DNA from 3 places in the Ensifer sp. 22521 genome. Region 2 is predicted to be linked to each of the others. Evidence: predicted binding sites of a transcription regulator. Region 2 holds the regulator's gene; each other region holds the start of a gene.
What was found. The regulator LexA, encoded in region 2, represses DNA repair genes until DNA is damaged. The targets are predictions, from matches to a motif close to TGTTCNNNNTGTGTTCNG.
Positions count from the first base shown of each region.

Region 1: ACTJKE_RS11805 (UvrD-helicase domain-containing protein) is a predicted target of LexA. The motif match lies at 2,565-2,582, and genes of this name have one in related genera.
Region 3: ACTJKE_RS21570 (YifB family Mg chelatase-like AAA ATPase) is a predicted target of LexA. The motif match lies at 3,599-3,616, and genes of this name have one in related genera.

Region 1 covers NZ_JBQENM010000007.1:70,295-77,476, forward strand. Annotated here, with positions in the region: gene ACTJKE_RS11805 (UvrD-helicase domain-containing protein) at 57-2,522, opposite strand; gene ACTJKE_RS11810 (carboxymuconolactone decarboxylase family protein) at 2,711-3,118, opposite strand; gene ACTJKE_RS11815 (cyclase family protein) at 3,176-3,997, opposite strand; gene ACTJKE_RS11820 (efflux RND transporter periplasmic adaptor subunit) at 4,316-5,500, shown strand; gene ACTJKE_RS11825 (efflux RND transporter permease subunit) at 5,497-7,182, shown strand, end outside.
Region 2 covers NZ_JBQENM010000009.1:37,204-44,385, reverse strand. Annotated here, with positions in the region: gene ACTJKE_RS15300 (hypothetical protein) at 153-968, opposite strand; gene ACTJKE_RS15295 (hypothetical protein) at 1,089-1,385, shown strand; gene lexA (transcriptional repressor LexA) at 1,632-2,357, shown strand; gene ACTJKE_RS15285 (hypothetical protein) at 2,448-2,780, opposite strand; tRNA gene ACTJKE_RS15280 (tRNA-Cys) at 2,995-3,068, opposite strand; gene ACTJKE_RS15275 (thermonuclease family protein) at 3,221-3,877, opposite strand; gene ACTJKE_RS15270 (hypothetical protein) at 4,104-4,397, opposite strand; tRNA gene ACTJKE_RS15265 (tRNA-Asn) at 4,557-4,631, shown strand; gene ACTJKE_RS15260 (cryptochrome/photolyase family protein) at 4,728-6,176, shown strand; gene ACTJKE_RS15255 (SAM-dependent methyltransferase) at 6,270-7,182, shown strand, end outside.
Region 3 covers NZ_JBQENM010000013.1:185,885-193,066, forward strand. Annotated here, with positions in the region: gene ugpE (sn-glycerol-3-phosphate ABC transporter permease UgpE) at 1-227, shown strand, start outside; gene ACTJKE_RS21555 (sn-glycerol-3-phosphate import ATP-binding protein UgpC) at 294-1,406, shown strand; gene ACTJKE_RS21560 (endonuclease) at 1,403-2,392, shown strand; gene gshB (glutathione synthase) at 2,539-3,486, shown strand; gene ACTJKE_RS21570 (YifB family Mg chelatase-like AAA ATPase) at 3,709-5,241, shown strand; gene cysK (cysteine synthase A) at 5,307-6,275, opposite strand; gene ACTJKE_RS21580 (LysE family translocator) at 6,412-7,029, opposite strand.

The DNA of each region.
Region 1 (7,182 bases), on a different contig from region 2:
GAGATCGCCGGTTGCGCGGTTACTTGGGAATGCACGTGAGGAGGGCTCTGACCTCCTCACACCTTCTCGACAAACCCATCCAGCACGCGCTTCTGGCCGGCGCGGTCGAAGTCGATGGTGAGCTTGTTGCCTTCGATCGCGGCGATGTTGCCGTTGCCGAACTTGATGTGGAAGACGCGGTCGCCGACCGAGAAGCGCGAGGGTTCCGTGGCTGTCGATTTTGCCACCAGCTCGCCGTCGATCGTGCGGCCGCGCGGGCCGCTTTCGCCGTAGCCGATGCGTTCGACCGCGTGGCCGGAGCGGGTGCCCCAGTTGTCGCGGGTGGCGTCGGAACGGTGCTGCTGGGCGCGCTTCCAGCCCGGTGTCGAATAGGTGTTCTGGAAGGGATCGGCCTTGTCGAAGCGTGACTGGCCGTAACCGCCGCGGCCATAGCCGCCATAGGATTGCTCGCTCTCGGCCACGTCGACATGGGCGAGCGGCAGCTCTTCGAGGAAGCGCGAGGGCAGCGTCGATTGCCAAAGGCCGTGGATGCGACGGTTGGAGACGAACCAGATGTGGCAGCGGTGCTTGGCGCGGGTGATGCCGACATAGGCAAGGCGCCGTTCTTCTTCCAGGCCGGAGCGGCCGCCTTCGTCGAGCGCGCGCTGGTGCGGGAAGAGACCTTCCTCCCAGCCGGGCAGGAAAACGGTGTCGAACTCCAGCCCCTTGGCCGAGTGCAGCGTCATGATCGACACGGCGTCGAGGTTTTCGTTCTGCTCGGCATCCATGACGAGGGCGACGTGTTCGAGGAAGCCGCGCAGGCTCTCGAAGGCTTCCATCGAGCGGATGAGTTCCTTGAGGTTTTCCAGCCGTCCGGGGGCCTCGGCCGACTTGTCGTTCTGCCACATGGCGGTATAGCCGCTCTCGTCGAGGATCTGCTCGGCAAGCTCGGTGTGCACGGTGGTTTCCAGCAGGCTCTGCCAGCGGCGGAAATCGGTGACGACGTCGAAGAGGGCTTTCCGCGCCCTCGGCTTCAACTCGTCGGTCTCGATGATGTCACTGGCGGCAGCCAGCATCGGGATATCGCGAGCGCGGGCATAGTCGTGCAGGGTGCGCACGGTGGTGTCACCGAGGCCACGCTTCGGCGTGTTGACGATGCGCTCGAAGGCGAGGTCGTCGGCCGGCTGGCAGACGAGGCGGAAATAGGCCATCGCATCGCGGATTTCGAGGCGCTCGTAGAAGCGCGGGCCGCCGATGACGCGGTAGTTGAGGCCAAGCGTGACGAAGCGGTCTTCGAACTCGCGCATCTGGAACGATGCGCGCACCAGGATCGCCATGTCGTTGAGCTTGTGGCTCTTGCGCTGCAGCTGTTCGATTTCCTCGCCGACGGCGCGGGCCTCCTCTTCGGAATCCCAGGCGGCGTGCACCTGCACCTTCTCATCATCCGGATCGGTGCGGTCGGTAAAGAGCGTCTTGCCGAGACGGCCCTCATTGTGGGCGATCAGGTGGCCGGCGGCACCGAGGATGTGCTCGGTCGAGCGATAGTTGCGCTCGAGCTTGATGACCTTGGCGCCCGGGAAATCCTTCTCGAAGCGCAGGATGTTGTCCACTTCCGCGCCGCGCCAACCATAGATCGACTGGTCGTCGTCGCCGACGCAGCAGACATTCTGCGGAACGCCCTTCGGCCGCTGGGCCAAGAGCCGCAGCCACATGTACTGCGCCGTGTTGGTATCCTGGTACTCGTCGACGAGGATGTAGCGGAACTTGTCGTGATAATCCTTCAGCACGTCCGCATGGTTACGGAAAATGCGGATCGGGTGCAGGAGCAGATCGCCGAAGTCGCAGGCGTTCAGTGTCAGCAGCCGGTTCTGGTAGGCGGCGTAGAGTTCGCGGCCCTTGCCGTTGGCAAAGGCGCGGGCGTCACCCTCAGGGATCTGCGCGGGATCGAGGCCCTTGTTCTTCCAGCCGTCGATCATGCCGGCGAACTGCTTGGCCGGCCAGCGCTTGTCGTCGATGCCTTCGGCCTGGATGAGCTGCTTGATCAGCCGCACCACGTCATCGGTGTCGAGAATGGTGAAATCGGAGCGCAGGCCGACGAGCTCGGCATGGCGACGGAGCAGCTTGACGCCGATCGAGTGGAAGGTGCCGAGCCAGGGCATGCCTTCGACCGCATGGCCGACGAGCACGCCGATGCGCTCCTTCATCTCGCGCGCCGCCTTGTTGGTGAAGGTCACCGCAAGGATTTGCGAAGGGAAGGCGCGGTTGGTCGAAAGGATGTGGGCGATGCGGGTCGTCAGCACGCGGGTCTTGCCGGTGCCGGCGCCGGCAAGCACAAGCACGGGACCGTCAAGCGTTTCGACCGCCTCGGCCTGTTCCGGGTTGAGGCCGGAGAGATAATCCGGGCGCGGCTGGGCGCGATCGCGCGCAGCCATGGCGCGCGCGGCAATACCGCCGGCGGCGGGGATACCTCCGGGGGCTGGCGGCTGCTTGCGCGGCGCCGGCTCCTCGTCGAAGAAAGGAATGTCGTCGAAACCACTCATCATGCGGCTCAATGTAGTGATTCGGTGGGGAAAGGCCAGAAAGGATGTTCTTCTTTTATTCCGTTTTCTGCGCCAGCCGCACCAAGCCTGTGGAAAGACAGGCGATTTCGAGACCGCTTATTCTTGGTCGCACGTTTTGATTTGTCGCATGTCGTATCGCAAAACCGCTGCGCACTTTTGCGCGGTATGCTTTATCCCGCCGTCTTATCAAAGACGGTATCGACCGGGACCTGCAGCGCTGTGGCAAGCTGGTTGGTGCGGGCGGCGAGCGAGATCACCCGCAAGAGGTCCGCATGCTCGGCATCGCTCAGGCCCTTCGCCCTTGCCGCGGCCGTATGGGAATGGGCGCAGTAGCCGCAGCCATTGGTGACGGACACGGCGATATAGAGCATCTCTTTCACCAGCGGATCGAGCGCAGAAGGCGTTGCCATCACCGCCTTGACGTCGCCCCAGGTCTGCTCCAGCAGGCCCGGGTCGAAGGCGAGCCACAGCCACATATTGTTGATGAAATCGGATTTGCGCGTGGCGCGGATATCGTCGAACACGGCTTTGACGCGCGGGTCGGCTTCCGGGTTCTTCGGCGGCGTAACGGTGCTCATGGGCTCTCCTGCATGGTGTTGCCGGCGGCCCTGCGCCGCCGGATTGAAGAGTATGGATCAAGCAAGGGCGAAGACGCGCGCCGGGCCGCCGGTGCCGCCGCGATGCTTCGGCGCGCCGAGAATGAGCGTCGCGCCTTTGGCCGGCAGCTTGTCGAGATTGGCGGCGGCCTCCAGCCCCCAGCGGCCCGCGGGCAGCCAGGCATAATGCGTGGCGAAATCCGGTGAGGGGCCATGGTCGAGCGAAAGTGTGTCGACGGCAATGCCGGCGGCCTTGCTCTCCTCGATGAGATACTTCGCCGCCTCGGCGTGAAAGCCGGGGAAGTGCAACTTGCCGCCGCCATCGGCATTGCGGAATTTCTCCGTGCCCATATGCGCGCCCCAGCCCGAAAGCATGGCGACGCAGGCGTTTTCCGGGATCTCGCCATTGGCGGCGACCCAGGCCTTGAGGTCGTCGGGCGTCACCTGCGCATCGGCGTCGGCCGTTGCCTTCTCGCGGATATCGACGATGCAGAGCGGCACGACGAGCTTTTCCACCGGCAGCTCGGCGACCGACAGGCCATCGGCGGAGAAGTGCAGGGGCGCATCGACATGGGTGCCGGTGTGTTCGTTTATGCGCAGTTCGAACAGATTGAACTTTTCTTTGGCGTAGCTGAACTTTTGCTCGCGGAAGAACTGCTGCTGGCCGAAGAAGGTCGGGAAATCCTCGTGCAGTTCGTGGGTCAAGTCCGTGACGCTACTATGTCCCTGAGCCAATGCCGGGGGTGCTGCACCGACGCTCGCGGCGGCGAGGCTGGCGGTTCCAACTGCAGCGGCTTTGAAGAAGCTGCGGCGCGACAGCATGCGCGCCTTCACCGTTTCCATCACACAGGCATCGCACATCGTTCTTGCTCTCCTTCAAGAAACTTGAAAACCAGACGGCGAAACCGCTCGAAAAAGCGGCCGGCGGTTGCAGGATAGCGCGACCGACGCCGCTGTAAATGCCGGCCTATGCAGCAAAGTGCGGTTCACGCTGAAAGCTGCGCTGGAATTGCTCTGCACGTCATCATGCCGCCACCAAATTCGCTTTTATTACAATTGCGTAATGATGGCATTCCGTCATTGCCCCGACGCGCGCGAACGGGGATACTCCGCCCAATCGGAACGAACCGCCGGCCGCGCCGCGCTGGGGCGTGTTTTATGCTTAATCTGGAGACTTGAATGCGGGTTTGGAAACAGCTTGCGGTGAGCGCCGCTGTGCTTCTCGTGGGCGCAACCGTCTGGCTGCGGTTCGTACCCGGCGCAGGTGAGACGCTCGCCGCCATCGGCGTTTCGCACCCGCTGATCGATGCCCTGTCCAAGCCCGGCGCCGGTGGCGGTGAGGGTGGCGAGCGCGGCAATGGCCGCGGCCAGGGTGGCAACAATGCCATCCTCGTCATGGTCCGGCCTTCGGCGACCGCTGTCGTCAACGACCGGCTGAACGCGATCGGCAACGGCGAAGCGATCCACTCGGTCACCGTGACGCCGACGGCAACCGGCAACCTCACCGAAATTCTCGTCCGCTCCGGCGAAAAGGTGGCCCAGGGCCAGGTGATCGCCAAGCTCGACAGCGACGACCAGAAGATCGCCGCCGACCAGGCGCGGCTGAACCGCGACAGCGCCCGCGAAAAGGTCGAGCGCTACCGCAATCTCAGCAACGCACGCGCTATGACCGCCGTCGAAGTGCGCGACGCCGAAATCGCCATGCAGACAGCGGAGCTGGCGCTGAAGACTGCCGAACTCGACCTCAAGCGCCGCGATATCGTCGCACCGTCCAAGGGTGTGGTCGGCATCATCACCGTCAATGTCGGCGACTATGTCACGACCACGACGCCGATCGCCGTTGTCGACGACCGCTCGGAAATCCTCGTCGATTTCTGGGTACCGGAGCGCTTCGCCAACAAGATCACCGTCGGCCAGCCGGTCACCGCCTTTGCGATCGCCCAGCCGGGCAGCCAGCTCGATGGCGCAATCCACGCGATCGACAACCGCCTCGATCAGGCAAGCCGCACGCTGCGTGTGCGCGCACGGCTCGAAAACCCTGACGACATGCTGAGGGCGGGCATGTCCTTTTCCGTTACCGTCGCGTTTGACGGCGACACCTATCCGACCGTCGATCCGCTGGCGATCCAGTGGAGCTCGGAAGGCTCCTACATCTGGCGCGTTGCCGGCGATAAGAGCGAAAAGGTGCCGGTGAAGATCATCCAGCGCAATCCGGACAAGGTGCTTGTCGACGCGGCCCTTAACGAAGGCGACGAGATCGTGACCGAAGGCGTGCAGCGCCTGCGCGACGGCGGCGAAGTGCGCATCGCCGGTCGCGAGCGCAAGCAGGAGCCTGCCCAGAAGGTCGCGGAGGAAACCAAGTGAGCGGCGGCGAAGGGCACAGTAAAACGTCCGCCCGCGAGCGCGGCAAGACCGGCTTTACCGCACTCTTCATCCGCCGGCCGATTTTCGCGCTGGTGGTCAACACGCTGATCGTCGTTGCCGGCCTTGCCGCCTGGAACGGCATCGAGATCCGCGAACTGCCGCAGGTCGACCAGCCCGTCATCTCGGTGACCACCACGCTCGATGGCGCCGCCCCCGAGACGATGGACCGCGAGGTGACCTCGGTGGTTGAGGGCGCCGTTTCGCGCGTGCAGGGCATCCGCGACATCTCGTCGACCTCATCCTTCGGCCGCAGCCGCGTGACGCTGCAATTCTCCGACACCACCGATATCGGCCAGGCCTCGAACGACATTCGCGATGCGCTCGGCCGGGTGCGCAACCAGTTGCCCGACAATGTCGACGAGCCGAGCATCGTCAAAGCCGACGCCGACAGCCAGCCGATCATGCGGCTGGCGCTCACCTCCGACACGATGTCGATGGAAGACATGACGCTGCTCGTCGAAAACGAGATCAGCGACCGGCTGGCTGCCGTCGAAGGCGTCGCCGACGTTGCCGTCTATGGCGACCAGGAGAAGATCTTCCGCATCGACCTCGACCAGGCGAAGCTCGCCGGGCGCGGGGTGACGGTCGCAAACCTCAGGACCGCGCTCGCCAACGCCTCCTATGACGTGCCGGCCGGCAAGCTGACCAGCGCCAGCCAGGACATCTCGGTGCGCGCCACGGCCGACCTGCAGACGCCGGAGCAGTTTGAAAACCTGATCCTCGTCAACAATGTGCGCCTGCGTGACGTGGCCACCGTGACGCTCGGTCCCGATACCGGCACGACGGCGCTGCGCTCCAACGGCCGCCAGGGCATCGGCCTCGGCATCGTCCGCCAGGCGCAGTCCAATACGGTCGATATTTCCGAGGGCGTGCGCAAGGTCGTCGATACGATCCAGACGCAGATCCTGCCGGAGGGCACGCAACTCAGGATCACCAGCGACGATGCGGTCTTCATCAACGGCGCCATTCACGAGGTGGAGATCGCCCTGATCGTCGCGGTCTTCATCGTGACGCTGGTCATCTACCTGTTCCTGCTCGACTGGCGGGCGACGCTGATCCCGACGATCAGCATGCCGATCGCGCTGATCGGCACGGTGGCGGCGATCTATCTCGCGGGCTTCTCCATCAACATCCTGACGCTGCTGGCGATCGTTCTTGCGACCGGGCTTGTCGTCGACGATGCCATCGTGGTGCTCGAAAACATCGTGCGGCGGCGCGCCGAGGGGCTCGGTCCACGGGCGGCCGCCGTGCATGGCACGCTCGAAGTGTTCTTCGCGGTGCTGGCGACGACGGCGACGCTTGCTGCCGTCTTCGTGCCGCTGTCGTTCCTGCCGGGGCAGACCGGCGGTCTGTTCCGCGAGTTCGGCTTCGTGCTCGCCTTCTCGATCCTGCTTTCCTCCTTCGTGTCGCTGACACTCTGCCCGATGCTTGCCTCGCGCATGCTGACGAAAGAGACGCATACGGTGCCGGGCCCGATGGCGCGGTTCGGCGCGCGGGCGGCCGGTTTCTATCGGGTGACGCTTCGCGCCTGCCTCAACTCGCCGCTGATCGTCTTTGTCGTTGCCGCCTTCTTCACGGTGATGGGGGCCGCCGGCTTCCTGACGCTGAAATCGGAGCTGACG
Region 2 (7,182 bases):
GCTCACCAATCCGAACAGCAATCTACGCATGCAAATCCCCCGTTTGCCCGCATTTTGATAGGTCGCCGCGTGACTGTCGAGGGTGGGTAACCCGCACCCATGCAAAATCTTAGGAATATTCACCTCCCAGCGGAACGACGCTCACGCCAAGATCACATGGCAAAGGGATCTTTCGACGACTTGGTCTGGCCGCCGCCAGCAAAGGGGTCATTGTTTGGCGCATTCCCGCCAGCGCCCGCAAACGGATCGGCGGCCGCCCCCTGCCCGCCGTTTGGCATCAACGCAATCACCGCCTCCTGGCATTTGAACATCTCGCTGACGGCCTTCATCGAATCGCGCAGGCTGAGGCTCGCCACCACGCGCCCTTCGAACGCCAGCGCCAGCGTGTTCTTGCGCACGAATTCGGTGAAGAAGTCGGTGTTGGAGAAGTTGACGACCAGAGCCTTCGAGCCTGTGAGGTCCACGCCGAACGCGACAGCCGGCCACTGGCGGCCACGGTCGAGCTGCAAGGCGACGTCATACTCCCTCTGCGGCTCGATCGATTTCCAGTTGGCATTGCCGATCGAAAGAAACGCCAGGTTCGCCGATCCTCTCGGATAAAAGCCGATTCGAAGGATCATTCCGCCGTCGTAGCTCGTCGCCGCATAGCACGAGCCGCCCAAGGACGGATCGGAGCCCACCGTCCAGGCATTGATCTCCTTCCAGATATTCGAACGCCCTTCTTCAGCAGCGGCCGCTCCCGCCGCCACCAACAGACAGAGAACCGCCAACGACAATCTACGCATGCAACCACCCCATTTTTCCCGCAACCTGTCGAGACGTGCGGCATCTTCACAACACGGATTTGTGCACGCCGGCAGCGAGGCCGCGACTTGGCGCAACCCAAGCGATTGCAGCGCGGACGGCGCGCCAGGCTGAGGCGGCTTCGCCGCTGCGTGCCCCTGGCGCAAAACGGCCACAGCCTGCACTCAAAGAGCTGTTGAACACATGACAGTGATCGCCAAGCTTGCTGGACTTCGGAACGAAAGCGCGGTTCACATCGTTAACCGCCCCGTAGTCCCACCCTTGCATCAAAGTGGACGATCACCGTGCTTGCCGCCCTGCTTCTCGCTTCGATAGTCGCGTCGCCTAATATGCCTGACGTCAAGCTCAGCGCCGCCACGGTGGACGAACTTCAGACCGATTTCGAGAGCGCCGTGCCGTGCCATCAGATCGATGGACGCAAGGTGTGGAAGGGTGCGATCGCGTTCTACATCCAGTCGTTCGTCTATGATGGCGACAGGCCGGTCGCGACCGATGCGGCGGATGCCGTACTTCCAGAAGACAACAGCGCCGAGACGGTGAAGGAATTCGAAGACGCCTGCGCCGCCACGCAGCCGGCCTAGCCTCTTTGCACAAAAACGCTCGCGATTCGTTCGAATCGCCGTGCCGTCGCGCAACGCGCTGCCCCACGGCCCTCCGTTTGGGCACGATCATCGCCCAAACCCGCTCTGCTCCCGTAAAAGTGACCAATCGACACGCACAGACGCGCCAATTGTCTGAATTCACGGAATTTTAGGCACTTGCGGAACACATATGGAACAGATAGTGTCTGTTCTTGATTTGTTTCACGCCTCTGGGAGCGACGTGCCATGCTGACCCGCAAGCAACAGGAATTGCTTCTCTTCATTCACGAACGCATGAAGGAGTCAGGCGTCCCACCATCATTCGATGAAATGAAGGATGCGCTCGACCTGGCGTCGAAGTCCGGCATTCACCGTCTGATCACGGCACTCGAAGAACGCGGGTTCATTCGCCGTCTGCCGAACCGAGCCCGCGCGCTCGAGGTCATCAAGCTTCCGGAAGCCTACGCGTCAAGCCAGCAGCAGCCCCGCCGCGGCTTCTCGCCCAGCGTGATCGAGGGCAGCCTCGGCAAGGCGCCAGCGGCCGCTCCTGCCGCACCGCCAAAGCCCACGCCCGTGGCCGACAACACATCGGTTTCCGTCCCGGTCATGGGCCGCATCGCTGCCGGTGTGCCGATCTCGGCGATCCAGAACAACACGCACGACATTACCATACCGCTCGACATGATCGGCAACGGCGAACACTACGCTCTCGAAGTCAAGGGCGACTCGATGATCGAAGCCGGCATCTTTGACGGCGACACGGTGATCATCCGCAATGGCAATACGGCCAATCCCGGCGATATCATCGTGGCGCTCGTGGATGATGAGGAAGCGACGCTGAAGCGCTTCCGGCGCAAGGGCGCATCGATCGCGCTCGAAGCCGCGAACCCTGCCTACGAAACAAGGATTTTTGGGCCCGATCGGGTGAAGATCCAGGGCAAGCTCGTCGGGCTGATCCGCCGCTACCACTGATTCCGAGGGAAACCTGGCATCCGACCGAGCCTCGCCACCGCTTGCGGCTGCGAGGCTCTGTTTATTGAAGGCGACCTGAAGGCACGCCTCTTACTCGTGGATGGTGTACTCGCCGAGCTCGCAGAGGTCCTGCATGTCTTCGGTCGTATCGAGGCCGGAGCCTTCTTCGAACTCGAAGCGCATGTCGTACTTGCAGACCTCCCGGCCGTCGGCGATGGTGATCTCCATGTCTTCCCCTGGGTTCAGCACCTGCCGGCCGAAAACATCGTCTTCCCACTCATTGACGCCCACAGGCGACGTATAGAAGTTCGTCAGCACTGCGTTGGTGTTGTTCTTCAGCTTGAAAACCAGATCCTCTGCCTGCGCCTCAAATGTGGTCGCAGCGAAGAGGGCCAAGGCCGTCAGGACAAGTTTCGTCTTCATATATGCGATTGCCTCCGTTTTGATGATGACGGACGCTACCGATGCGGCTGATGTCAGCGGAGTCATCGTTCCCCCTCTACCGATTTCACCGAAGCGATAAGATCCGATAGTGGCTTAGAAGACGTGGCTTGTGCGGGCGTGTGGAGGCAAACACACACAATCGCTCTGCCCTGAGGCAGAACGTCTATCCGCACTAAAATGAGGTGAGAGTTATTGGAGGCCTCGCCCGGAATTGAACCGGGGTACAAGGATTTGCAGTCCTCTGCGTCACCACTCCGCCACGAGGCCTCACAGCTCGGATAACCGAGCGTTGGCGCGGATTTAGAATGATTGCAGAAAAACCGCAAGAGGCATTTTCCGAAAAACGCGCCGTCGATTTGTAAGACGGATACTTTCCACAGAGCGATCGCGAACCTCCGCCGATCGCATCTGGGGTGGCCTCAACACCAGGGCGTCGCGTGTCCTGTCCACGGCCGCACCAGCCCCTCGGATACGAGCACACGCCCGATAGACTGGTCGCCGCGGGTGACCAGCCGCAGCTTTTCACCGGCCTTGGCATCCTGACGGCCGCTCGCCGTTTCCAGCCTGAAGTCACCCGCATTCAACAATTCGCGCAGGCGCTGCTTGGCATAGAAGCCGCGCGAACGTTCCTTGTCGCAGCTTGCCTGGCGAATACGCGGCGCATCGACGTCTGCGACGCGGATCGTTTCGCCGTGGTACAGGAAGGTGGCGCCGTCGATCACGCAGTTGTCGTTGCGAATCCCGCAGAAATAAAACTGATCCGTGCGAACGGATGCCGTCTTCACTTCCTCACTGGGCCGCACCACGGGTGTCGGCGCCTTGGCGCCGACGTCAACGGACGGCACCGGAGCGGCAAGGGCAACTCTTGTCACCGGATTCGGCTTCCGCTTCTCCGCCTGTTGCGCGGGACGCTCGTCCGCTTTCTGCGCGACACGAACGGGCTTCGGCCTCGACTCGTGTCGGGACGTGGACGCGACCACGTCCGATACCACCGGCCAATGTTTCAGTTCGGCGCGATGATCGTAAGCGACCACGCCGCCGACAGTGAGTGCGGCGGCCAGATACCACGGCGCCATACCGCCTTGTTTGCCCCTGCTCCGACCGGAATTCCGGCTTCGACGTTTCGTAGTGGCTTTGGCCATGCGTTCCCATCCTGATTCGCGACCGCATTATGCGTTTGATGGGTTGCCGAAAAGTTTTCGGCGGCCTCCCTCAACAAAGGGTTCAGCCGCTTCGCTGGGAATCAATTGGCAGAGAATCGAAGCCGAGGCATCCGGGACGGTTGACCGCAATAGCTCCGGTTCACGAGCCGTTCGAAGAATTGGCTCGTCCGCGCCAGCGCGCCCACCAGACAGCCAGCCGACGCCGGCGACGGCGGACGGATGGGATATCGTGAGAAAGCACGATGAGGCCCAACGGTATCATCCAGAAGCCGAGCACCGGCAGAAAGCCGAGAAAACCAAAGAAGATCAGGAGCGAGCCCAACAGGATACGCAGCAGTGGTGATTCCGGCAGCGTGATGCGCCACTTCCCGAGCACGATCTGACGCGTCTGCGGATCAATCCCGAAATGCGTCTGCTTCCTGTTTTTATTCATCATTCCCTATCCGGCATCTTTTCCCACAATTGGGGACTTCTCCACAGCCTGGCAACCGAACTTGTCATTTTTTTTGAAAAAACCGCTTGGCAAATCGGAAAAGCATGCGTATTAGCAGCCTCACTTCTGAAGCGCACAGCGAAACAGCGGCGCGGATGATCCCTGGTAGCTCAGCGGTAGAGCATTCGACTGTTAATCGACAGGTCGCCGGTTCGAATCCGGCCCGGGGAGCCAGTTTCAAAAAGAGCCATTTGCAGAAAATGCGAATGGCTCTTTTTCATTTTGCACCTAAGTTCCCCCGGTGATCAATCCCAGTCCTAGACGGCACCTATGACAAAGGCGGCGCCCATCATCGTCTGGTTCCGCAAGGACCTGCGCCTTGGCGACAACAGGGCCCTTGCGGCTGCGGCCAATGAGGCCGCCGTCATTCCGCTCTATATCCGGGAGCCGCACGGAAGCGGCAACGGTCCGCTGGGCACGGCGCAGCAATGGTGGTTGCACCATTCGCTGGAAGTGTTGGAGGCTCGACTGGGCCGGCTCGGCTCGCGACTCATTCTCCGCTCCGGCGACCCGCTGGACGTCCTCAGTGAGGTGTCGCGCCTATCGGGATCGAAGCGTGTCCATTGGAATCGCCGCTACGACCCGTGCGGCATCGCCACCGATATAGCCCTGAAGAAAGCACTCGCGGCTCAGGGCATCGCGGCCGAGAGCTTTGCCGGGCAATTGCTGCACGAGCCCATGCGCTTGCTGACGACGACCGGCGGGCCCTATCGCGTGTTCACGCCTTTCTGGCGCGCGCTCGAAGCGAAGGTTGAGCCGGCTCCGCCGATCGACGAGCCGCAAAAGATCGCGACGCCGGAAAGCTGGCCCCCTTCAGAACAGCTTGACGCGTGGTCGCTTCTGCCAACGAAACCGAACTGGGCAGCGACGTTCAGTGAAATATGGATGCCGGGGGAAAAAGGCGCGACCACCCGCCTCGACGAATTTATCGACGAAAAGCTTGCAGACTACAAAGTGCGCCGGGACCGTCCAGAGGCTGACGGCACATCCCTGCTCTCTCCTCACCTCGCCTTCGGAGAAATCTCGCCGGCGCAGATCTGGCACGCGACGCAGGGAATCGAGACCGATGGCGGTGAAGGCATTGCCACCTTTCGCAAGGAAATCACCTGGCGCGAATTCTCCTACCACCTGTTGTTTCACTATCCCGAACTCCCGCGTCGCAATCTCGATCGCCGGTTCGATCGTTTCCGCTGGCTGGACCACGAAGGAGATTTTTCCCGCTGGACCAAGGGTTTGACCGGTTTCCCGATCGTCGACGCCGGCATGCGCCAGCTCTGGCGGCATGGCTACATGCACAATCGCGTGCGGATGATCGCCGCCTCGTTCCTCATCAAGGACCTGCTGATCGACTGGCGGAAAGGCGAACAATGGTTTCGCGACACCCTCGTGGATGCGGATCCGGCCAACAACGCCGCAAGCTGGCAATGGGTCGCGGGATCGGGCGCGGATGCGGCGCCGTTCTTCCGGATCTTCAATCCTGTTCTCCAGGGCGAAAAGTTCGACCCGGATGGAGCCTATGTGAAGCGATTCATACCGGAACTCGATCGGCTTGAGCCACGCTACATCCATCGCCCCTTTGCGGCTCCGGCTGCCGTGCTTTCGGGCGCCGGCATCGAACTCGGCACAACCTATCCAAAACCGATCGTCGACCACGCCCTTGCGCGGGATCGGGCGCTTTCAGCGTTCCGCGAGATCACAAGCCCGCCAAGAGAACCGTAACGGATACGCGCACCCGGTAGAAATCCATGGTTGGCGTCTCGGGCGATTGCCGCTAGGCTCACCTTACGGATGCAACAGCTGAGGGGGTGGTGTATGCGTGAGCTGGAAGCAAGTCTCGCCGCGTTCAACGGCGCACAGGAGCTTTCCGCCGAGAATCTCTCGATGGTCCTGCGGGATTTCCCATTGAAGGCACGCATGGTGCTCAGCGCGCTCGTGCATCTTCAGGCCGGGACATTGATGCTCACGGTGCCGGATGGCCGCAAACTGGTGATGAGGGGCAAGAGAGCGGGCCCAAGCGCGATTCTCACCTTGAACAACTGGAACCTGCCGCAACGCGCCGTGACAGGCGGCACGATCGGGGCTGCCGAAAGCTATATCGACGGCGACTGGGACAGTCCCGATGTCGGCGCTTTTCTCGAGCTCTTCCTCGTCAATGCCGAGATCGGCAAGCACTTCCCGAACCGGGCGCGCGGCCTGCTTCATCTTGTCGAAAAGTTCCTGCACTGGCGCAACGCGAATACGAAAACCGGCGCACGCCGCAACATCTCCGCTCACTATGACCTCGGCAACGCCTTCTACAGCGAATGGCTGGATCCGAGCATGACCTATTCGTCCGCACTCTACGCCACCGGCGCCAACGACCTTCGCTCCGCGCAGGCGGCCAAATATCGCGCTCTGGCGGAAGCCACCAACCTGCGCGCTGGCGACCACGTGCTGGAGATCGGCTGCGGCTGGGGCGGCTTTGCGGAATTTGCAGCGAGCGAGATCGGCTGCAAGGTGACCGGGTTGACGATCAGCCGCGAGCAACTGGCCTTCGCCCGCGAACGCATCCACCGGGCCGGCCTTGCCGACCGCGTCGAACTGAAATTCCAGGACTACCGCGAGGAAAAAGGCACCTATGACCGCATCGTCTCGATCGAAATGTTCGAAGCGGTCGGCGAAAAGTTCTGGGCGACTTATTTCTCGCAGCTCAAGCGGTGCCTGAAGCCCGGCGGCAAGGCCGGCC
Region 3 (7,182 bases), on a different contig from region 2:
TCTACGGCTGGAACCAGTACCTCTGGCCCACATTGATGACCACCGACGAAGGCTTCTTCACCCTGGTTCGCGGCATCAAGCAGATCCTGCTTGTCTGGGTCGGCTCGAACATCCCCGACTACAACGAGGCCTTTGCACTGGCGATCCTCGCCATGCTGCCGCCTGTGATGATCGTCGTGATCTTCCAGCGCTGGTTCATCAAGGGCCTGACCGAAAGCGACAAGTAAGCGGAGTGGAGGCGGGACAACTGTCCCGCCCGCTTCTGAAACGGTACCATTTTAACGGAGGCAGCCATGGCGGCCATTACCATCGCCGAGGTCTCGAAGATCTATCACGGCAATGTCGAGGCGGTGAAATCCGTCTCGATCGATATCGAGGACGGCGAGTTCATCGTGCTGGTCGGCCCGTCCGGCTGCGGCAAGTCCACGCTTTTGCGCATGGTCGCCGGGCTCGAGACGATTTCGAAGGGCACGGTGACCATCGGTTCGCGCGTCATCAACGACGTCGATCCGGCCGAGCGCGACATCGCCATGGTCTTCCAGAACTATGCGCTCTATCCGCACATGACCGTCTACGACAACCTCGCCTATGGCCTGAAGAACCGCAAGACGCCCAAGGCCGAGATCGATGCCCGCGTCGCCGAAGCCGCGCGGATGCTGGAAATCGAGCCCTATCTCGCGCGCAAGCCGCGCGCCCTTTCCGGTGGCCAGCGTCAGCGCGTCGCCATGGGCCGCGCGATCGTGCGCAAGCCGGCGGCCTTCCTGTTCGACGAGCCGCTCTCCAACCTCGACGCCAAGCTGCGCGTCTCGATGCGCGGCGAGATCAAGCGCCTGCAGAAGCGCCTCGGCACGACCTCGCTCTACGTCACCCACGACCAGCTCGAAGCGATGACGCTCGCCGACCGGCTGGTGGTGCTGAACGGCGGCCGGATCGAGCAGATCGGCCGTCCGCTCGACGTCTACCACCGTCCGGCCTCGACCTTCGTCGCGAGCTTCATCGGCTCGCCGGCGATGAACCTGATCAAGGGCCAGATCGAGGGCGGCAGCCTGCAGATCGGCCTCTACAGGATTGAGCTTGGCAGCCGCGCCCCGGTCGAAGGCGCTGTGACCGTCGGCCTGCGCGCCGAGGACCTCCGGCTTGCCGGTGTCGGCGAGGATGCGATGCTGTTCCAGGTCGACTATGTCGAGGAGCTCGGTGCTCAGCGGCTCGTGCACGGCACCATCGAGGGCCAACCTCTGACGATAGCGCTCTCTCCGGAAATGCCGCTTTCCGGTGATCTCGCCGTGACGATTGCCGTCGACCGCCTGCACTTCTTCTCGCCCGAAACCGGCAAGCGGCTGGAACGGGGCACGTCTTTTGCCGGTGATGCACCGGCGCAGAACCTTCGGCTGGAGACGGCATCGTGATCCATGAAGCCGTTGAGCAGCTTGCCGTTCCATCGCTCGAACTGCGTGCAGGATTTGCTTCGATGCTGCGCACCATTGCGGCCCATGACGCCGCCATGGCCGCGCGACCGGAAATGAACAGCATCGAGGTCGGCGCCGCGCCGTCCTCGACCGCGCCGCTCGCCTTTCCCTTCACCGTCGCTGCCTGGAACCTGGAGCGCTGCCTGTTCGCACCGGAAAGTGCTGGACATCTCGCAGCAACCAGGGCCCCAGTCGTGCTGCTATCGGAAATGGACAACGGCATGGCCCGCACCGGCCAGCGCCATCCGACCGCCGAAGTCGCTGCTATACTCGGCATGCAATATGCCTATGGCATCGAATTCATTGAGATGGGCCTCGGCTCCGATACCGAGCGCGCGTTCTGCGAGGATGATTTCAACGCCAGGGGCTTTCACGGCAATGCGCTGATGGCTTCGGTGCCGCTCGGCCGGCCCTTCATGCTGCGCCTCTGGGGCGAGCGTCTCTGGTTCACCGATGGCGAACAGCCGCGTCTCGGCGAGCGTTTCGCGATCGGTGCCGTTATCGAGACCGAGTCAGGCCCCTTCGTCGCCGTCTCCACCCATCTTGAAAGCGCGACGACCGCGGCCTACCGCGAACGCCAGGTCAGGGAATTGATCGATGCGCTCGACGAAGCCTTTCCCGGTCTGCCGGTGCTGATCGGCGGCGATCTCAACACCGGCAACCATGCTGGCGGCGACTTCGAAGCCGAAGGGCTCTTTGCGATGAGCGCTGCCCGCGGCTTCACCCGTCACGGTGGACCACTTGAGGTGATGACCACCCGGCCGAGCCTGATCACCCGTTGGCCGGAGCGCGCGATGAAGCTCGACTGGTTCCTCGCGCGCGGCCTGAAGATCGGCGAAACCAGGATCATTCCCTCGCTCGATGAAACCGGCCGGCCGCTTTCGGATCACGATCTCATCACCTGCGTGGTCGAAGGCTTCGAATAGGCTCAGCTCTCCTTGCCTAAGGCACGCCCGCATTCTACATGTCGAGGGCTTTTCCAGTGCGGGAGAGGGCAGCGGTTTTCTCGTCCTCTTCCGTTCTGACGATTTGAAATCGATCACGCTTGGCGTGATCCACAGGGGACGGGAAGATGGCGAAAATCGTCAATGTCGGGGTCCAGATGGACCATGTGTCGGGCATCAATATTGCGGGTGATTCTACCTTCGCCATGAGCCTCGAGGCACAGTCGCGCGGCTACCGCCTTTTCCACTACACGCCCGAAAAACTGTCGCTGCGCGACGGCAAGGTCTATGCGAGCGTGCAGCAGATGACGCTGCGCGACGTCAAGGGCGATCACTTCACGCTTGGCGAAGCCGAACGCGTCGATCTGTCGACCATGGACGTCATCCTGCTCCGCCAGGATCCGCCCTTCGACATGGGCTACATCACCTCGACGCATCTTCTGGAACGCCTGCATCCGAAGACGCTGGTCGTCAACGATCCGGCCTGGGTGCGCAATTCGCCGGAGAAGATCTTCGTCACCGAATTCGCCGACCTGATGCCGAAGACGCTGATCACCCGCGACCCCCAGGAGATCGCCAGCTTCCGCCAGGAGATGGGCGACATCATCCTGAAGCCGCTCTACGGCAATGGCGGCGCCGGTGTCTTCCATTCGACCCGTGACGACCGCAACCTGTCTTCCCTTCTGGAAATGTTCGGCCAGATGTTCCGTGAGCCCTTCATCGCCCAGGAATACCTGCCGGCGGTGCGCAAGGGCGACAAGCGCATCCTGCTCGTCGATGGTGAGCCGGTCGGCGCCATCAACCGCGTTCCGGCCGAACATGATGCGCGCTCCAACATGCATGCCGGCGGTCGGCCGGAGGCGACCGAGCTTACGGCGCGCGAAAAGGAAATCTGCGCCCGCATCGCTCCGGCGCTGAAAGCCCGCGGCTTCCTCTTCGTCGGCATCGACGTCATCGGCGACTACATGACCGAGATCAACGTCACGTCGCCGACCGGCATTCGCGAAGTCAAGAAGTTTGGCGGCGCCGATGTTGCGAGCCTGCTCTGGGACGCGATCGAGCGCAAACGCGCCTGATCCGGCGCTTCCGGTAGAACCTGTCTCCAGATGACGGAGATTGCCGCGGGCTTCCGCCCGCGGCTGCGGGGTTGTGCCCTTGCCAACGACAGCGCGTAGGTCTTGCCTCAGATGTTCCGTAATTGTTCTTGTTTTTGTGCGTGAACCGTGCAAGGCTCCGTCTTGCAACCCAAGGCGGTTGCGGCGCCCGTAATGACGGGCCGCCCGGGCGAGGGAGCAACCATGGTCGCGCGCGTCAGCACGGTCGCATTTCAGGGTATCGAGGGTCTGCCGGTCGACGTTCAGGTGATGGTCGCGCCGGGCAAAGTCGGCATGCAGATCGTCGGCCTGCCGGACAAGGCAGTGGCCGAAAGCCGCGAGCGGGTGCAGGCAGCGCTTCATGCTTCGGGTCTGGCGCTGCCGGCCAAGCGCGTCACCGTCAATCTCGCCCCCGCCGATCTGCCGAAGGAAGGCAGCCACTTCGATCTTGCGATCGCGCTGGGCCTGATGGCGGCGCTCGGCGCCATTCCCGGCGATGCGCTCTCACCCTATGTCGTGATCGGCGAGCTCAATCTCGACGGCACCATTGCCGCCGTTGCCGGCGCCCTTCCCGCCGCGATCGGCGCCAATGCGCTCGGCAAGGGGCTGATCTGCCCGGCCGAAAGCGGGGCGGAGGCTGCCTGGGCAGGTGCGGAGATCGACATTCTCGCACCGCGCAGCCTGATCGCGATCGCCAACCATTTCCGCGGCACGCAGGTGCTTTCGCGGCCTCAAGCCGCGATCCGCTCGGGCGCTGCCAACCTGCCCGATCTCGCCGACATCAAGGGACAGGAAAGCGCCAAGCGGGCGCTGGAGGTGGCTGCTGCTGGCAACCACAATCTGCTGATGGTGGGACCGCCGGGGTCGGGGAAATCGATGCTCGCCGCGCGGCTGCCGTCGATCCTGCCGCCGCTCAATCCGGCCGAGCTGCTCGAAGTGTCGATGATCCACTCGATCGCCGGGCAGTTGCCGGGCGGCAAACTCTCGGATCGGCGGCCGTTCCGCACGCCGCACCATTCCGCAACCATGGCCGCCATGGTCGGTGGCGGCTTACGCGCCAAGCCCGGCGAGGCCTCGCTCGCCCATCATGGCGTCTTGTTCCTGGACGAGTTTCCGGAGTTCACGCCGCAGGTGCTCGACGCACTGCGCCAGCCGCTCGAAACGGCGGAATGCATTATCGCCCGCGCCAATCACCGGGTGAGCTATCCCGCCGCCATCCAGCTCGTCGCCGCCATGAACCCCTGCCGCTGCGGCATGGCCGGTGAACCCGGGCGCAGCTGCGCCCGCGGCCCGCGCTGCATGACCGATTACCAGGCGCGCATCTCCGGCCCGCTGATGGACCGTATCGATATCCGCATCGACGTTCCGGCCGTCAGCGCCGCCGATCTGTTGAAGCCGGCCGCAGCCGAAAGCAGCGAAGTCGTCGCCCGTCGTGTTGCCCGCGCCCGTGCCCTGCAGACCGACCGCTTCGCCGCCCTCGGTCATCCGGAGTTGACGAGCAACGCCCGGTGTTCGACATCGATGATCGAGAAGATCGCCGAGCCCGACGCAGCGGGCCTGCAACTCCTCCGGGACGCTGCCGAGAAAATGAAATTCTCCGCCCGCGGTTACCACCGCGTGCTGAAGGTCGCACGCACGCTCGCCGATCTCGATGGCGCGCAGACCGTCGGCCGCATCCATCTGGCCGAAGCGATTTCCTACCGCATTGCCGGCGAGAGGCTGCAGGCGGCGGCGTAGCGGTCGGTTCGAAACAAAAGGGCGCCGCGAGGCGCCCTTTCCTTTCGTGGGAGAAGGCTTGTCGATCAGCCGCCGAGGCCTTCAAACAGCGCGGTCGAGAGATAGCGTTCGGCAAACGACGGGATGATGACGACGATGGTCTTGCCGGCGTTTTCTTCGCGCTGGCCAACCTCGATCGCCGCCGTCAGTGCTGCGCCGGCGGAGATGCCGACCGGCACGCCTTCGAGCCTGGCGACGAGGCGAGCAGCCTCGATCGCTTCGCCGCTGTTGACGGTGACGATCTCGTCATAAACGGAGGTGTCGAGGATCACCGGCGCAAAGCCCGCGCCGATGCCCTGGATCTTGTGCGGGCCCGGGTTGCCGCCGGAAAGCACAGGGGACTCTTCCGGCTCGACTGCGATCACCTTGATCGAGGGTTTGCGCGCCTTCAGCACCTGGCCGGCACCGGTAATCGTGCCGCCGGTGCCGATGCCGGACACGAAGATGTCGACAGCACCTTCGGTGTCGTTCCAGATTTCCTCGGCGGTCGTCTTGCGGTGGATTTCCGGGTTGGCCGGGTTCTCGAACTGCTGCGGAATGATGGCGTCGGGCAGCGTCTCGACCAGTTCCTGCGCCTTGGCGATCGCGCCCTTCATGCCCTTGGCACCTTCCGTCAGCACCAGCTCGGCGCCAAAGAGGGCCAGCATCTTGCGGCGCTCGACCGACATCGTTTCCGGCATGGTGAGGATCAGCTTGTAGCCCTTGGCGGCGGCGACGAAGGCGAGCGCGATGCCGGTGTTGCCCGAGGTTGGCTCGATCAGGGTCGTGCGGCCGGGAGTAATCTTGCCCTGGGCTTCCAGGCTCTCGATCATCGCCACGCCGATGCGGTCCTTGACCGAGGCGATCGGGTTGAAGAATTCGAGCTTGGCGAGCAGGTTCGCCTTGACGCCCTTCTCCTTGGCAAGCTTGTCCAGCCGCACGATGGGCGTATCGCCGATCGTCTCCGTGATCGAGGAATAGACGCGGCCGCGGCCGGGCTTGCGTGTGTCGGACATGGGTTTCTCCCTTGGGCGTGAACTGTCAGCTATGAGAATAGGAACAATGACTGCTCAATTCCAGCACGACAAAGACGCAGCGACGATCCGCCGGAGGAAAAAGCACCGGCGAAGTTGTTGTTCAGGAAAAGTTTTTTCAGCTCGCGCGGACGGCGATATAGGCGGCCGTTCCCGCCAACACGCTGGCTGCGACCCGGTTCAGTGCTTGCAGCGCCTTTGGCTGCTTGAGCAGCAGCCGTGCGCGCGCCGCGAGCAGCATATAGGGAACCAGCACGGCCAACAGCACCAGGAAGGTTGCCGCCAGCAAAAGGCCGTAGTCGCGGGGGCCGATGTCTGCGATGTCGATCAGCGTCGGCACCAGCGCCACATAGAACAGCATCGTCTTCGGGTTGCCGAGGGTGACGAGCAGGCCGGAGAGGAAGGACATGGCGGCACTCGTCGACGGTTTCGCCTTGATGTCCTCGGGCAGCAGCCCCGCGGTCCAGAGTTTCCAGGCGATGTAGCCGAGATAGAGGACGCCTGCGAATTTCACCACCAGGAAGACCGTGGTGAAGGTCTGGGCGATCAACGCCAGCCCGAGCACGACAGCCGTCAGGTAGATCATGTCGCCGAGCACGATGCCAAGACCCATGAAGAAGGTTTCGCGGAAACCGGAGCCCAGCGCGCGGGCGACGAGCGCCGTCACGCCGGGACCCGGTATGGCCGCAGCGATGAAGAGTGCGCCGCTATAGGCGATGAGAGCCGCGAGCGTCATGGGCATTCCTTCCGGTGGCGATGCCGATTTCTAGCGCAGACGGACAAAAAAGGGAAATCAAGGAACGACGACCGATGGGCGCCTGACGACAAAATTGATCGGGTGACAAGTCTGGCGTTGTCCGCCGACGCGGGATCGGTAGAGCTTGCAGAA